DNA from 2 places in the Pseudoalteromonas sp. Of7M-16 genome. Region 2 is predicted to be linked to the other one. Evidence: predicted binding sites of a transcription regulator. Region 2 holds the regulator's gene; the other holds the start of a gene.
What was found. The regulator ArgR, encoded in region 2, controls arginine synthesis, uptake and breakdown. The targets are predictions, from matches to a motif close to ANTGAATANNTATTCANT.

Region 1: a site for ArgR is predicted at 3,737-3,754, ahead of argA (amino-acid N-acetyltransferase). Genes of this name have one in related genera too.

What each region holds. Positions count from the first base shown of each region.
Region 1 covers NZ_JAKRFY010000001.1:315,714-324,042, reverse strand. The annotation lists gene MHN81_RS01485 (acyltransferase family protein) at 1-605, opposite strand, end outside; gene MHN81_RS01480 (glutaredoxin family protein) at 953-1,342, opposite strand; gene MHN81_RS01475 (hypothetical protein) at 1,401-1,622, opposite strand; gene MHN81_RS01470 (hypothetical protein) at 2,063-2,284, opposite strand; gene MHN81_RS01465 (phosphotyrosine protein phosphatase) at 2,809-3,087, opposite strand; gene argA (amino-acid N-acetyltransferase) at 3,813-5,159, shown strand; gene MHN81_RS01455 (VC0807 family protein) at 5,211-5,906, opposite strand; gene MHN81_RS01450 (hypothetical protein) at 6,111-6,359, shown strand; gene sdhC (succinate dehydrogenase, cytochrome b556 subunit) at 6,571-6,951, shown strand; gene sdhD (succinate dehydrogenase, hydrophobic membrane anchor protein) at 6,942-7,283, shown strand; gene MHN81_RS01435 (hypothetical protein) at 7,302-7,598, opposite strand; gene MHN81_RS01430 (hypothetical protein) at 7,793-7,948, opposite strand; gene chrA (chromate efflux transporter) at 8,094-8,329, opposite strand, start outside.
Region 2 covers NZ_JAKRFY010000015.1:84,959-93,287, reverse strand. The annotation lists gene rpiA (ribose-5-phosphate isomerase RpiA) at 1-391, shown strand, start outside; gene serA (phosphoglycerate dehydrogenase) at 404-1,633, shown strand; gene mdh (malate dehydrogenase) at 1,785-2,720, opposite strand; gene argR (transcriptional regulator ArgR) at 2,962-3,429, shown strand; gene MHN81_RS16030 (Dyp-type peroxidase) at 3,433-4,362, opposite strand; gene MHN81_RS16025 (ABC transporter ATP-binding protein) at 4,387-5,418, opposite strand; gene MHN81_RS16020 (iron ABC transporter permease) at 5,418-7,049, opposite strand; gene MHN81_RS16015 (Fe(3+) ABC transporter substrate-binding protein) at 7,049-8,053, opposite strand.

The DNA.
Region 1 (8,329 bases), on a different contig from region 2:
AGCATGTCCGGGGCGTGGAAAGGGACGGGTTGCTCTAATAGTGATATAAAACTACACAGTACGAGCACGAGTAACAAAACGAGCGGGTTTATAGTTACTTTCGACAGGTAGTTGTAAACGTCAGACAAGCGAGTTAAACACCAATGAAGTATACAAAGCTGCATTAAGACCCATAAAAACCACAAATGTATGGTACTGATCTGTGGATTCTCAATGGCTTGAATTACCCCAAAAAGTGCCGGAACGGGATTGGCTATCTCTGTACCCCACATGAAGATATGCAGAAACACTGCAATGATGATTGGATAGAATACAAAAAAAGGAATTAAGACGCGTTTAAAGCGCAATTTGATAAAGGTTTGCTCACTTTTTCGAGCAATAAGCAGTGCACTACAAAAACCGGCAATTAAAAAAAATAGTGGCATCCGAAACAAATGTAGCCAGTTTGCGAGGTAGTTGAAAAATACATTGGTATTAGGATCCGCACTAAACCATATGTTTTTAAAATAAGGTCCGTAGGCAATTGCTGCATGGAAAATAACCCCAAGCAATAGCGCTATACTGCGTAAATTATCAATGAAGTAAAAACGTGAGTTTTGTTGCATTGTGTAAAGTCCGATTAATTTAAAATCCTTGTATTATTGCGTCTGTGAGTCGCTTTGAGCTGCGCAAATAACTTGTGTCAACTATGGCATTTGGCACCGCTCTAGAATGTAAGTAATTTTAATTATGTGTATAAAGCAAAGCTCCTCGATAGCGCTTAGCGAGCGGATAGGAATGAGTTCACATTGTACGGTCTGGTTTAGTGAACTATAGCGTGGCGGCTCGATACCTGAGAAAGTACAATATCATAGCAGCCACAGATAAGTGCTGAAGTCGTGCTAATTAGTATGTTTGAGTGGTGGCGCAAAAAGGGTCTAGTATTGCAGCATGCTGACCCTTCGCGTGAGGGCTAGAGCAGCTGGTGGCTCTTTAATTGTGCTTCTAGTGCGGCTTGGTTAAAACCTCGGATCAAGCCATCAGATACCAAGATCAGAGGTAACACCTCACCGCCTAGAGCCTCAAATTCTTTAAGTGCTTCGGCATCTTGCTCAATATCCACTTTTACGAAGGCAATATTACGTTGCTCTAAATACTGTGCTGTTTTTTTACAAAATGGGCACCACTGTGTGGTATATAACTTAATGGGGGTCGTAGAATTTACACCGTATGAGCTATAGTCCCCTTTTTCAATTTGTTGGCTTGCAAATAAGCTTTGGATCGCCTGCATACCATAGCCCCCACCAAACCAGCCAAGACCGAGGGTAAGGGCAAAAATCACCAGATACTTTATTATATTCATTGTTCTATTCACCGGGCTAAAATGAGCGATAGCAGGTACTATCGCTCAGGATGATTAATTATGCACAGTCGCGCATACATTGTGCTTTAATCGTGCGGCAGTTATATCCAGGTGTTCCGCCCCACTGGCACACATAAAACTGGTATCCACAATAGTTTTCTAATGTACCAAAGTCTTGCCAGTTACAGCCATGCGTATAGCCATTGCTTGCAGAGACAGCAAGAGAAGTACCTAACCCCATGGCGAGCCCCATGACGGCCATTGCTATTTTTTTATTCATTGTATTTCCTTTATCATTTTAACTGTGAGTAAAAATTGCTCACAGCTAAATATGTAATCGCGCTTGATGGAATGAGTCAATAAATAGTGTGAATTTTGAATTGATTAAAATTCACTCAGCTGTAGATGACATGGGATTTACTATTTTAGATTGAAAAATATAGGATTTAATACCTGTCTACATTAATAATTTTATATTGTTTATGATTGAGCAAGGGGCTGAATTTATCAACTTTGAAACTACTACTTGTCTATTGTGTGGAATTCTTTTGTGATTTTTAAATGTGTTTTTTGGGAAAGTGACAGCAAAGTGCGTAGGCACATTAGATATGTATTCATCAAGAAGGTATACAAAGCCATATTGCTGATTCAGTATGGCAATGATAAGGCGAGAAAGAAAATAGTAGACTCTATGTAAAAGAGCCTACTAATCTTGTTATGTTATCCGCAATCACTCATACATTGCGCTTTAATGGTACGACAGTCGTAACCCGGTGTATAACCCCACTGACAAACATAAGCTTGAAAACTGCAGTAATTTTCTAGTGTACCGTGTGATTGCCAATTACAGCCATGCGTATACCCATTACTAGCAAAAACAGCAAGCGAAGTTCCTAGTCCCATAGCCAGTCCCATGACTGCCATTGTCATTTTCTTATTCATTTAATTTCCTTTATCACATTAAAAGTGAACAAAAATTGTTCACAGGTAAATATGTAATAGTGCTTTGCGTTTTGAGTCAATGGCATTGTATTAATTTTGAATTGATTAAAATTCACACGGCTTTGAACGTGGAAATCGGACGCGATTAATATGAAAGATATTAAATTTATGCTGTTTTTTGTAATAGAGGCTCTCGTGCAAAAAGCGATTCAACTATGCGTTTATTCGCTTATTATTTTGAGGTGAAAATTTAACTTATTGTTTTTTGATAGTTATATTTTCTCTGTTGAGATAGGCATAAAGTTCAGTAAACAAATTAAGTTACGTTTGAATAGCACCTACGAACTCGCAAAAAGAGGTATATGAGGATATTTTTCAACTGCTTAAGTCATAATTAGTTGGCAAAAGAGCCCCGTTATCACAGCTTTTTTGATGAAAAGCGGCTTCTAACGTCGATATAAGTAAAGAGATAGAGGGCGGCAATTCAGGTAAGTAGGCTGGGCCTGTACTAATAGATTGTGTTGTTAGTAACAGGTGTCGAGTTTCAAATAGGCGCCAACAGTTGCTTTGAGTATCTCAACCAATGCACCATCCATAAATTGGTAATCATCTGGTATGTCAAGCACCTGGATATCTATGTACAGCAAGAGCTGTGTAAACTGAGCTCGTAAACGGCATTTATGCTTTTCTTCCATGACAAAAATGACATCAGCCCACAGGATACCCCCTTTGTTTACTGTGCGCTTTGCACTAGGGCTAGTTCCGGCGGAGCGTACCCAGAGGTTAGCGTGGTTTCTCCACATTTGTTAGCCAGTAGCGCTTCGCCATTGGTTGCGATTACAAACAAACAAATAATACGTTTATCTTTGTTGGATCTGGCATAGTTTGCTTCACTTTTTAACGGAGGTGAAGTTAACCCCTTTAAACGTTTTAATTGGGCTGCCTCGTTCTACTTCTCTGTGATGTTGCCAGCGAGACTTTTGGACGCTTATGTCAGCTTCTTGCTTTGAGGCCAATTTTTGCAGCAGTCATGCACCAGATCATACTTCACAATAAGCAACTGTGGGTAACTTAAAAGGAAGCTATATCAGGCGTTGAGTTTGCCTGCAGCTACTTAGCGGATGAGACCTGCAAAGGATAATAGTGTGTTTGTCATGAATTTTTCTCCTCTACAGTTAGTTGATAGCCATAGAAGCTCGCTAAAGTAATTAAAAAATGTAGGAAAGAATGCAGGTCGGAACTGCGTAGCGCAATAAAAGCGGAGTTTCATGGTGAATAATAATTAACTTGTTTTTGTGTTAAGTGCTTTGTTGTTAAGGTTTTTAATGTCTGGTTATACAGATTTTTCTTTTTAGTTGTTTGTTTTGTATTTATTTTTATTTTTGTTTTGTTGTTGGTTCAAAGGTGTGTAGAGAATTAAAATTCAAAATAAAAGAATAAAAATTCTTTTATTTTGAATTTTAATTCTCTATGATGGGGGTGTTTTGGTAAGTTAAATTATTGGCACTTTTATAAAAGGTAAATGCTCGTGCGCACGACCGAACTCGTAGATGGTTTTCGTCAATCAACTCCTTATGTAAATGCTCACCGAGGGAAAACTTTTGTTGTGATGCTAGGTGGTGAAGCTGTTGATCAGCCTGGATATCGCAGCATTATTAACGATGTGGCGTTGCTGACCAGTCTTGGTATTAAAATTGTGTTGGTGTTCGGTGCTAGACCTCAGTTTGATACTGCGTTGGCCAATGCGGGTATTCACAGTGAATTTCACAATCATATTCGAGTCACTGATGGAGATTCACTCCACATTATCAAGCAAGTGAGTGGGGCTATGCAGCTTGATATTACAGCCATGTTATCAATGTCTCTGAGTAGCACACCAATGTCAGGAACATCACTTAATGTGGTGAGTGGGAATTTTGTAATTGCGCAACCAATAGGTATTGATGAAGGGGTGGATTATCACCATTCTGGTCGAGTGCGGCGTATTGATGTAGAGGGTATTCGACACCAACTTGATAATAACAGTATTGTCTTACTCGGCCCCATTTCGGCCTCGGTAACAGGAGAAAGTTTTAATTTAACTGCCGAGGAAATTGCAACGCAAGTCGCACTGCGTTTAGATGCGGATAAGATGCTTGGTTTTTGCCATGAAGCCGGTATCTTGGACGAACACGGTGAAGCCATTGCTGAGTTAATGCCCAATGAAGCTGAGCTGTTACTGGCCCGTGGAGAAACTTGTAATGCACCTTGTAAAAGTGCAGCCGTGTTTTTACAGGCCTCAATTGATGCATGTCGTGGCGGGGTACACCGCTGTCATTTAGTCAGTTATCGAGAAGATGGTGCCTTGTTGCAAGAGCTTTTTTCACTTGATGGGATCGGTACTCAAATTGCGCCACAGAGTTCAGAGCAACTGCGAAGCGCCAGTATCGCTGATATCAATGGCGTGCTTAACTTAATTCGCCCTTTAGAGGAGCTGGGTTATCTAGTTAGGCGCTCTCGTGAGCAGCTGGAAATGGAAATAGAGCAATTTACTGTGATAGAGCGTGATGGGGTGATTATTGCGTGTGCTGCGTTTTACCCTTTTTCGGAGGAGCAGGTAGGTGAATTTGCCAGCCTTGCTGTTCATCCACAATATCGAGATGCCGATCGGGGCAGCTTTTTACTGCGCACTGTCATTAATAAGGCGCGCAGGCAAGGGTATAAGGCCCTGTTTGCGCTGACAACACGAAGCATTCATTGGTTTTTAGAACAAGGCTTTGATTGTGCGGGTATAGAAGACTTACCAGCAAAGAAGAAGTCACTTTATAACTACCAAAGGCGCTCTAAAATTCTTAAGTTAGATTTAACTCGGTTGCCTAAAAACCGATTGTTATAAAAAACGGGGCTGAAAGGCCCCGTTTTGCGTAATAACGTGAAATGTATTGCGCTATTGCTCAATAAACATCTCTTCCATTTTCAACCCTGTGAGCTTTTTCAGCGAGTTAATTAGGTAGTACAGGGCAACAAAAAAGATCACCATGGTGGGTAATACAATAACCGGATAACTCAATGCGGTCATACGGCCTAATTCATTGTTATATGCTTCAGTCCCAGCTGGACTAACGACAATCATTTTAGCGAGCACATAATTGAGTACGGATGATAGGAAAAAAGATCCAGCAAGAATATTAGACGCAACAATTTGCACTTTGGGTAACTTATCTAAATTCCCTTTTTCTTTTAACGCGGAGTCAATTTTGGGAATGTCCATGACGTTTTCATTAAACAGCATGGTTTTAAGCAATGGGTACTTGGTATATTGACTGACCACAATCGCAACCCCTATCACCCCAGGGATCAAGGCTTCTTTAATGGCGATATATTTGGCGTCGAGCTCGAGAAGGCTAATCCCGCCAGTTAATAAAACAGAGACAATACCAAGGGCGGAAATAAAGTTAAACTTCCCCGTTTTTTGGCGCTCCCAAAGACCAAATCCAACAGGGAATGCCAGTGCGACTACGACACCCAGTGACGGCCCTAAGTGCTCTTCTCCTGAAAAGCGCGTCAAAATAATCACTGGAAGAATAATATTAAAAAGCATCTGGCTAAAGAAGCCAGAGGGTTTGTTGTCGGGTTCAGCCATTGATACCTCAAAAAATAAAATGCATTAATGCCCAGAGTGTACGGCAAGAGGGGGCTGTGCGGCAATCCCTATACGCCATAGTGGTAATATTGCAGAGCACGTAGCTGGCAAATGGATTGCGAGATATAATAGAGCCATTAATGTTTATTTTGAGTTTAATTCATCTCAAAGTAGCGTGAATAAGTGTATAGAGAGTTAAAAACCATGATCAACGACCAAGAAGAAATCAGCAGTTTAGCTGAATTAGAAGCATTTTTACTGCTAGTGGAAAACGGCGGGTTAGGCCTTGAAAACGTGGCGGGAATTGCACTGGCAACCCACAATAGCAATGGTCGCCCATTCGTCGCAGTACTTGACGACAAACATCAACTGCTACTAGGGCGTTGGGTTACCCAAGACGTATTTGAGAACGGTAAAGAGTTGGTACGTACTGGACCGAAAAAAACACATTGATGGCCTCGGTGAGGGTGGGTGTCTATCCTCACTAACTCACTCCCCTCATGGTCGTCATGATCAACTCATTGATACGAACCTAATATACACAAGTTAATTTGGTTCCTATTTCTCTTCGCATACCCACCCTTACAAGATAATATTTTACTACATTTGTAACTGGTAATGATTTGCGTTAGCATTTATGTACATTTGCATTTGGGTATTTAATATGAAAAGAGAACGGCCTACGAATCTGGCAATTCAGACTATGGCGTTACCTATCACGGCGTACGCGTCAATTTTACACCGTGTCAGCGGCGTAATTGTTTGGATGGCATTGGTTGTTTTATTACCGCTGCTTATCTTCGCACTTCAATCGACACACAACTTTAGTACATTAACGTCTTTATTTACCGAAAACTTCTTGATCCAGTTTATTGTTTGGGGCCTGTTAACAGCATTGGGCTATTACTGCTTGGGTACAATTAAGCATATTATTCAAGAGTTTGGCTACTTTGAGGAGCTTGCCAGTGGCTGCATGATTTCACGGGTTGCTATTGGTTTGGGGATCGTATTGAGTATCGTAATTGGAGTTTGGATATGGCTATAACGGGAATTGCACGCTCGGGAACAAAGCAGTGGGTATTACAGCGTATTGGCAATGCACTGATCGTTGCATACAGCATTATGTTGCTTGTATTGCTGTTCAATGCGCCTATTTCGGATCACCAGAGTTTGCGTGATTTTCTAGCGCCAACTTGGTTCAAAGTGGTGTCTACGCTGTGTGTGAGTATTTTTGCTTTGAATGGCATGCTTGCCGGGTGGCAAATAGCTGGTGATTACGTTAAAGGCACCGGCGCAAATAAGGTATTTAACACACTGTGTGTTATTTTAAGTTTAACAACCATTGCTGCGGTGATTAAACTGCTTTGGTTATCCTGATTTGATCAACCAGCTATGCTAGTGCTCTTCTTCTAAGGAGAAGAGCAAATCTAGCCCAGGTAACAACACACTGACAGCCAGTAGAGCTGCACACAATGCCCAAGCATAGCTCAATTCAGTATGCGTCTTTACCAGCCAAGAAACGCTGCTACTTAGCCAAAAAACATTAATAAGCATAATACTAAAATTGGGTCTTAGCGGCTTGGCACAGTATTTACAAGTCAAGGGCTCGCGATTCAGTAAAGCGATACGCTCGGTTAGCTTGAGTGGCTTATTACAGCAGGGGCAGGTTCGAGTAGCAAAATCTTTAAACATACGCGTAGACTTGAATGATAATTGTTATCATTCAAGTCTACGCGTATTATGGAATAATTAAAAGCCCAATGAGAAATTTATTGTGTAGTAAGGGGCGTTTTTGTGTTTCAATTGGAGGGGGAGTTGTGGTTGGTTTTGACTGCGTTAAAACGGGTAAGTAGCGAAGGTGAGTTTCCTTCGCTATGATGATGGTGTTACGCCGTAGTACCTGGGCAGGCAAAAGCGAGTTTGGTTGGCAAAGGCATATCACCTTGTCTACCACCTGCAATGATTGCTGTGGTATGTGGTGAAATCGCCTCGCTGTGTTGAGACAAATTCTTAAGTTGCTTTTTATTAATTTTTGTTTTCATAAAATATTCCTTATTTATGTTGTTATGTGAAATAAATATACAATTTCATGTTTGTAATTGAATTGCAAGCCTTTTAAGGCCTTTAAGTACAATAATAAGTAGCTGAAAATGCAAATGAAGACATCCGTGTCTCCCGTTTAATTAGTTAAACAAGTCCAGTCACGATCCCGGCCAATATAAAAGTTAACACCAACCAAATGATGGGGAGCTTGAGTTGTTTCAGTAAGAAAAAACCCACCAGTACTAGCGCAATATCATAGGGAGCGAAGACCGCGCTGACAAATACCGGCTGGTACAAAGCGGCTATTAACAGTCCCACTACGGCGGCATTAACGCCATTGAGAGCTCCTGCGACGCGCGGCATTTGCGCGAGTGTTTGCC
Region 2 (8,329 bases):
GCACGGTCATATGATTAAAGGCGGCGGTGCGGCATTAACTCGTGAAAAAATCGTTGCGGCAGTTGCCAACAAATTTGTTTGTATTGTCGACGAAAGCAAACATGTTGACACATTAGGCAATTTTCCACTGCCTGTTGAAGTTATCCCAATGGCGCGTAGCTATGTAGCCAGAGAACTTCTTAAACTTGGTGGAGATCCTGTCTATCGCCAAGGTGTGATCACAGATAATGGCAACGTCATTTTAGATGTTCACGGATTAAATATTACAGATCCAAAAGCACTTGAAGAACAAATTAACCAAATCGTCGGTGTTGTCACAAATGGACTATTTGCCCATAGAGGAGCAAACACCGTAATAACAGGGACACCAAAAGGTCCACAAACTAGGTAATAGGAATGAGTCATGAGTAAGGTATCTTTGTCAAAAGATAAGATTAAAATTTTATTGTTAGAAGGCGTGCATCAAAGTGCGGTTGAAACATTGAAGCGCAATGGGTATAGCAATATCGAATACCTTAAGACATCGTTACCTGAAAGTGAATTAATTGAGCGTATTAAGCATGTTCATTTTGTCGGTATACGCTCGCGAACGCACCTAAATGAAGCAGTCCTAAATGCCGCTGAAAAGCTTGTTGCCGTGGGTTGTTTTTGCATCGGCACCAATCAAGTGAACTTAGAGGCAGCTAAGCGGCTTGGCATTGCGGTCTTTAATGCACCGTTTTCAAATACTCGTTCAGTTGCTGAATTAGTGTTAGGTGAAATTCTGTTACTACTTCGCGGAATTCCAAAACGTAATGCCATGGCACACCGTGGCCAGTGGTTCAAATCTGCCATTGGATCATTTGAAGCACGAGGTAAAACCTTAGGCATCATTGGGTACGGCCATATCGGCACCCAGTTGGGGATCATGGCCGAAAATATTGGCATGAAAGTAGAGTTTTATGACATCGAGGACAAGCTCACGCTAGGTAACGCACAACAGGTGCAGAACTTAACTCAGCTATTACAACGTGCAGACGTGATCAGTTTACATGTCCCAGAAACTCCGCAGACTAAAAACCTTATTGGCATGGCTGAAATTGAAGTGATGAAGCAAGGCGCTATTTTAATCAACGCGTCGCGCGGAACCGTCGTAGATATTGACGCGTTGGCAGAGGCACTACAACATGAAAAACTCGCTGGCGCCGCCATCGATGTGTTCCCTGTAGAGCCTAAATCAAACGATGAAGAGTTCACCTCTCCTCTCAGAGAGTTTGACAATGTTATCCTTACGCCGCATGTTGGAGGCTCAACACAAGAAGCCCAAGAGAATATTGGTATTGAAGTTGCTGGAAAGCTAGCCAAATATTCTGACAATGGTTCGACAGTAACCGCAGTGAACTTTCCTGAAGTATCTCTGCCTGAACTGTCAAATCGCAGCCGCTTATTACATGTTCATGAAAACAGACCAGGCGTACTGACTCAGATCAACCAAGCGTTTGCGCAACACGGAATAAATATCGCTGCACAGTACCTACAAACAGATGACTGTATAGGTTATGTTGTTATTGATGTGGATAGTGACCATTCTGAGGTCGCTTTAAAAGAACTTAGTGCTGTTGAGGGTACGATAAGAGCACGTATCCTTCACTAATTAAAAACCTATATTTACTTAAAGAAAAGCCGGCAAGTTGTCGGTTTTTTTATGGGTGACCAAAGAGGCACTTGACCGTGTCACACCGGCTCACCAAAAACAAAAAAGCTGCTTAAGAAGCAGCTTTTATACTCAGCATGATAACTTGGCATTAAGCCATGAAATCAACACCTTCTTTGATGTCTTTTTCAAGCGTAGCAAGCATATCGTCTTTTGCTTTTTGCTCAAATGCACTTAGCTCACCGTAAGGTAGTAGCTCTTCTACACCATTTTTACCAAGGCGGATAGGCTGTGCGAAGAATTCTGCGTCGCCTGTGTTACCTTCAACATAAGCGTACTCAAATACGTTCTCTTCGCCTTGTAGACCTTTAACAAGTGAGAAACAAAAACGCGCTGCTGCTGCACCCATAGAAAGCGTTGCAGAACCACCACCCGCTTTAGCTTCAACAACTTCAGTACCTGCATTTTGGATACGTGTAGTAAGAGAAGCAACTTCTTCGTCAGTGAACTCAACACCTTCTACTTGAGAAAGTAGAGGTAGGATAGTAGTACCTGAGTGACCACCGATAACCGGCACTTTAACTTCAGAAACGTCTAGGCCTTTTAGCTCAGCGATGAAAGTTTCAGCACGGATAACATCAAGAGTTGTTACACCGAATACGCGTGCAGCATCATAAGTGCCTGCTTTTTTGAATACTTCACGTACAATTGGCACAGTGCCATTTACAGGGTTTGTGATGATGCCAACGAACGCTTTAGGACAGTTCTTTACGATACCTTCAGCTAGAGTTCTAACGATACTCGCGTTTACATTGAACAGATCCGCACGGTCCATGCCAGGCTTACGTGGCATACCAGCAGGGATCAATACAATATCAGCACCAGCTAGTGCTGGGTCTAAATCGTCTTTTCCGTAGCCAGCTACATTAACAGCTGTTGGGATGTGAGAAAGATCAACGGCAACACCAGGAACAACCGGTGCAACATCATATAGTGCTAGCTCAGAGCCCGCAGGTAAACCGTTTTTAAGCAGAAGTGACAACGCTTGACCGATACCACCAGCGGCACCTAATACAGCAACTTTCATTATAATTCTCCATATATTGAAGGTAAGAATTTAGTGTGCAGTAAAGATAATGAAAAGCGCGGGTAAAGACAAATTAATCCGCATTATTTTCGAGATTTTTTCGACTATAGTTGTAAACAAGACACAACTTGTTGCAATTTGTCTTTACGATACTCCATGAAAATAACTCCAGCGTGAAAATTTGGGTAACTGAGATGATTTGTGTAAAATCGGGCAACCAAAATTGAAAGAAGAGATGTATATGCAAGCGCAAGACAAACAAGAAGCCTTAGTGAAAGCCTTTAAAGCACTTTTAAGAGAGGAAAACTTCGGTTCTCAAGGCGAAATCGTTGATGCGCTAAAAGATCAAGGCTTTGACAATATCAGCCAAAGTAAAGTGTCTAGAATGCTGAGTAAATTTGGTGCAGTCCGAACAAGAAATGCCAAACAAGAAATGGTTTATTGCCTTCCTGCAGAAATGGGCGTACCTACAGCGAAGAGCCCCCTGCGACAGCTAGTCATTGACATCATGCACAATGAAATGATGATCATAATCAGAACCAGTCCTGGAGCCGCTCAGCTAATCGCTCGCTTGCTAGACTCTTTGGGCAGTGCAGACGGTGTACTTGGCACAATAGCTGGCGATGACACAATTTTCATTGCACCAGCAAAAGTCTCTGAGATAGATGCAACATTAGAAAAAGTAAAAACCTTATTTGATAATGTGTAAGGCCTAGTCATCACTCATGATTTGCGCCATCTCAGATAAAAACTGCAAAGATGGTGCAAAAAAAGAGGCCCCCATATCCGCTTCAGAGTAATCCAAAAGTGGATCGTAGCAATCATGCCCCGACAATAAGCCAAATCGACTCATCAATACGGTTTCAAATGCGTTACCATGGGCTGCACAACTTAGGTTGATACTGCCCTGCTCAAACACATCACCAAATGGCATACTTTGATCAAGCAATAATACCAGACCTTGTGCATCCTTAAGCTCAGCGCGACTTGCGTGACTAAATGCAACTCGGGGCTCAATTAAATTATTGTCTAAGCGCGTACGCCCCATCAATGCCTCTTGCTCAGCAATCGCGAGTTGCTGCCACCGCGCCAAATCGAACTTAACTCTTTGAATATGGATATAGCTGCCTTGATGATCCATGCCATTAGGGTTATCAACTAAAGCCACTTTGCGTTTAAAGCGACCATGAGGCGACTCACTGGCGTAAATAAAACCATTGAAGTTGCGGCCATCTAAAAAGCGAAACCCTCGGACATGAGCAACAAGCTCTACACTGCCTGAAAGCATGTGTAACACACTTTGAGCAAATAAATGATTTACATCTTCTCTATCAGAACGGATCACGTAAAGTAGATCAAATGGCTGGCTATGAATGAGATGATCTGCAGATTTAATATGCGGAAAACTCTTTAATTCAGGCGGAATAAACTCAGGGTATATATGCGGCCAGTACTGGGCGCCAATAGCAACAAAGCTACTCAGCATAGACTCTGAAAACCTGTCGCTCAACTCATCTTGGAGTCGCCCTGCCTGCGCAAGCGCCTCTCGTACAGCTTCATCTTGCCCTTCAAGTACATTGAAGAATAAATGTAAGCCATGCAAGTTTGCCTCTGCACAGATCCCCGATTGCGGCTGGGCCATACCTTTTCCCTATCGTTATTCGTTCTAAGAAAAGAAATTTACCGCATGAGGCTTAATTTTTAAAGAGATAGGTTTAGACAAATCTAAAGGGTTGTCAGCTGGCTTAGCAATTTCCAATTGCTGTCCTTGAAGCTCGATGGCGTATAAATATTCTGTGCCTACAAACCTTTCTTGATTTACTTTTATCTCACCACTGTCGGTATTGTATAATTCAATATGGCTCGGCCTAACAAAGATTTTCCCTTTATTTTGAGCATTTTGTTGTTGTGTTAAAGAGTCAACCAGTCCAAATTGAGTTTGGAAAGAGCCATTTCCAGAATGTGTCGCGTCCAGGTATATTCCTCGCCCTAAAAACTCTGCCACAATCTGATTCTTCGGTTGTTGAAATAGCTCGGTTGGACAACCTAGCTGCGCAATTTTACCCTGATGCATAATCGCGAGACGGTCCGAAAAAGCAAAAGCCTCATCTTTAGAGTGACTGACAAAAATCGCCGATACTTTTTGATCTTTAATAATACTGCGTATATCACTGATCAACTGAAATCTTACTTGCGCATCTATGTTAGAAAAAGGCTCATCTAACAGTAAAAGGCTAGGCCTATAAGCCAACGCTCTGGCTATTGCGACACGTTGCTGTTGGCCACCAGAGAGTTCGTGAGGAAAGCGCTTTGCATACGCCCCCAAGTGCACAAGCTCAAGCATTTCATCTACACGAGATTGTTTTTCGACTCGGCTTAGTTTACGCAAACCAAACGCAACGTTTTGCGCAACCGTCAAGTGTGGAAACAGCGCATAATCCTGAAACATCATGCCCACATTACGATGCTGCGGTGCGACAAATTCCCTATCCCCATTCACCTGTTTTTGGCCAATACGTATCACACCATTTTGCGGCCTGATCAAACCAGCGATTGCCTTCAAAGTGGTGGTTTTACCGCAGCCACTGGCACCCAGTAAACAGACAATTTCATTCTCTTTTACTTGCAGATCAAGGTTGTCTATAACGGCGTGTCCGTCATAGCTATATTGCAATGATTCAATTGAAAGACTGTGCATTATGTTTGTTGCTCCATTGAGCGATTCACTAAATAAAGGGGAATTAATCCAACCAGCACTATAAACAACGCCGAAATAGAAGCGAGTTCCAATTGCTCATCGCTGACAAACTGAAACACATGTGTCGCTAAGGTTTCAAAATTAAATGGTCTGAGTAACAGTGCCGCTGGTAATTCTTTCATGCACTCAATAAAGACCAATAACCCAGCAGTGAGGATGCCTCGCTTAAGCAATGGTATATGAACGCGACCAAGTGTTTGTAAATTGTTTTTACCTAGCGATGCACTGGCCATATCGATGCTTGGACTAATCCGAACAAAACTAGCCTCTACAGCACCATGTGCAATCGCATAAAAACGCACCACATAAGCAAATACCATAGCAAAAATAGTACCGCTCAGTAGTAGACCCGGCTCAAAGCTTGTGCCACTAAACCATTGATTTAGATAGTCATCAAATAAAGTTAGCGGAAGTAATACGGCAATTGCCAAAACAGTGCCAGGTAAGGCATAGCCCATACTTGCTACTTTTCCAGGTACTCCTTTTGACTTTTGGTCGCCCACTCTTTGATAAAAAACCACTAGAATACTGAGTAAGATAGCGATAATACTGACGTAAAAACTAATTTTTAGACTTTGCCATGCATAATTAAAAAACGCGTCATTCCAAGCTTGATCGAAATAGTCTATGGCATAAGAAAACAGTACACCTACAGGAATAAAAAACGCCAATATTAAAACTAAGCTACAAAACGTGGTGGCTAGCCACCCACTTTTACCACTGAGTTCGTATAAACTCGTATCGTTAACGCTGCTTTGGCGTTCATGCACCACATTACTTTTGCGGCTCATTTTTTCTAAGGTCAAGGCGACGAACAAAAACAGCAACATAATGCCTGATATTTTCGCAGCGGCGGTAAGGGAATAATAGCCAAGCCAAGTATCATATACGGCTGTTGTTAACGTGCTTACAGCAAAATAGTGTACAGTTGCGAAGTCAGCCATGGTCTCCATACTGATCAACGCAAGTGCGGCAACGATGGCTCCTCGAGACAAAGGCAAACTGACTTTTAAAAAGCTCTGAAATGGGGATAACCCCATTAATTGACTCGCTTGCACAAGCTTAAAAGACTGCTCTCTCAAAGCTGTTTTAAAAATCAAATATAAATAAGGGTAAAGAACGAGAGCTATCATGACAATAGCACCTGGCAAGGTACGTATATCAAAAAACCAATAGTCGTCAGGACTTGACCATCCAAACCAATCTCTTAAAAAGATTTGCACTGGGCCTGCATAATCGAGCATATCGGTATAAACATAAGCGATAATATAGGTCGGCATCGCAAGTGGCAGCATCAATGCCCACTCAAAGATTCGTTTGCCGGGAAAATGGCAATAGGCGGTCAACCAACCAAGAGGTAGCGCGATCAGCGCACTGAGTAGAAGCACACCGGCAATAAGCCAAACTGTATTGCTGATATAGTCCCATAGAACTGTATTCCACAGGTGTGAGAATACTTCCGACTCTCCTTGTAATGATTCAAAAATGAGAAACGCCAGCGGGGTGGACAGGCAAATACCTATCACCCACGCTGTTATCTGCCAATTCGACAGTTTATTTTTTAGCTGCATTAAAGGTCAAATTTTACCTCATCGATTAGCTTAAGCGCTAATGGACGGTATTTACTAATTTCAGCAAGTGGCAAGCTGTCTTCCTTAAACGCTCCCCATGACGCTACCATTTTAGATAATTCGACGCCCGGTTTAACCGGATATTCCATATTCGTCGATGCATACATGTTTTGAGCCTTATTGTCCGTCATAAACTCTATGAGTTTCAAGGCATTTTCTTTATTTTTTGCATACTTGGTTAAGACCACGCCTGACACATTTAAATGAGAGCCGCGATTTTTTTGGTTAGGGAAGTTGATGTAAACAGAGTCAGCCCAAGACTTTTGTTTGTCATCTGTCATCATTTTACCAAAGTAGTAGCTGTTACCCAGTGCAACATCACACAGGCCTTCTTTCACTGCTTTAACTTGTGCACGGTCATTACCCTGGGGCTTACGGGCCAAGTTGTTTTTCACGCCAACTAACCACTCTTTTGTTTGGGCTTCACCGTGGTGAGCAATCATTGATGCAACAAGACCTAAGTTGTATGGATGCTTACCAGAGCGAGTGCAAATTTTTCCTTTAAATTTAGGATCCGCCAATTCTTCGTAGCTAAGAGATTCCAATTTTCCTAAACGCGACTTGGACGAGTAGACATTGCGCACTCGCTTAGTCAAAGCGACCCACTGCCCTTGAGGATCTCTAAATGAAGCTGGAATATTGCCCTCAACCGTTTTACTGGCAATTTTTTGCGTGAGACCTAAGTCTTCCAGTTGGATCATTGCGCTAAAGTTAGAAGTCAAAACCAAATCCGCACGAGAGTGCTTTCCTTCACGTTTCACACGCTCAATCAAGCCTTTTTTTGCAAAAACAACATTAGTTTTAATCCCTGTTTGCTTAGTAAAATCATCCAAGATAGGCTGTATTAAAAAAGGTTGGCGAAATGAATAGATGTTTACTTCATCCGCTGCGAAGGCTGGCATGCAGGTCATAGCGGTCAATATTGTGGCGATAGCTCGTTTCATGAAGGCTCCAAATCCAAACAATTATTATTATCAACTGATTCTAACGCGATTATACATAAATTACATCCCACTGAGGTGAGTGACTCAAATTATTATTGCCGTATAAAGACAATTTATATGTAAGATATGTCTCACTCTGTATGTAGAAATCGAGTAATCTACACTAGATTTAACTGCCCTCAAATTAGGAACCTATTGTTATTTAATAATTTTTAATTATTAAATAGAACATAGACCTTTTTTCATAATCTTCAAGCCAATGTTTAATAGCTCAAA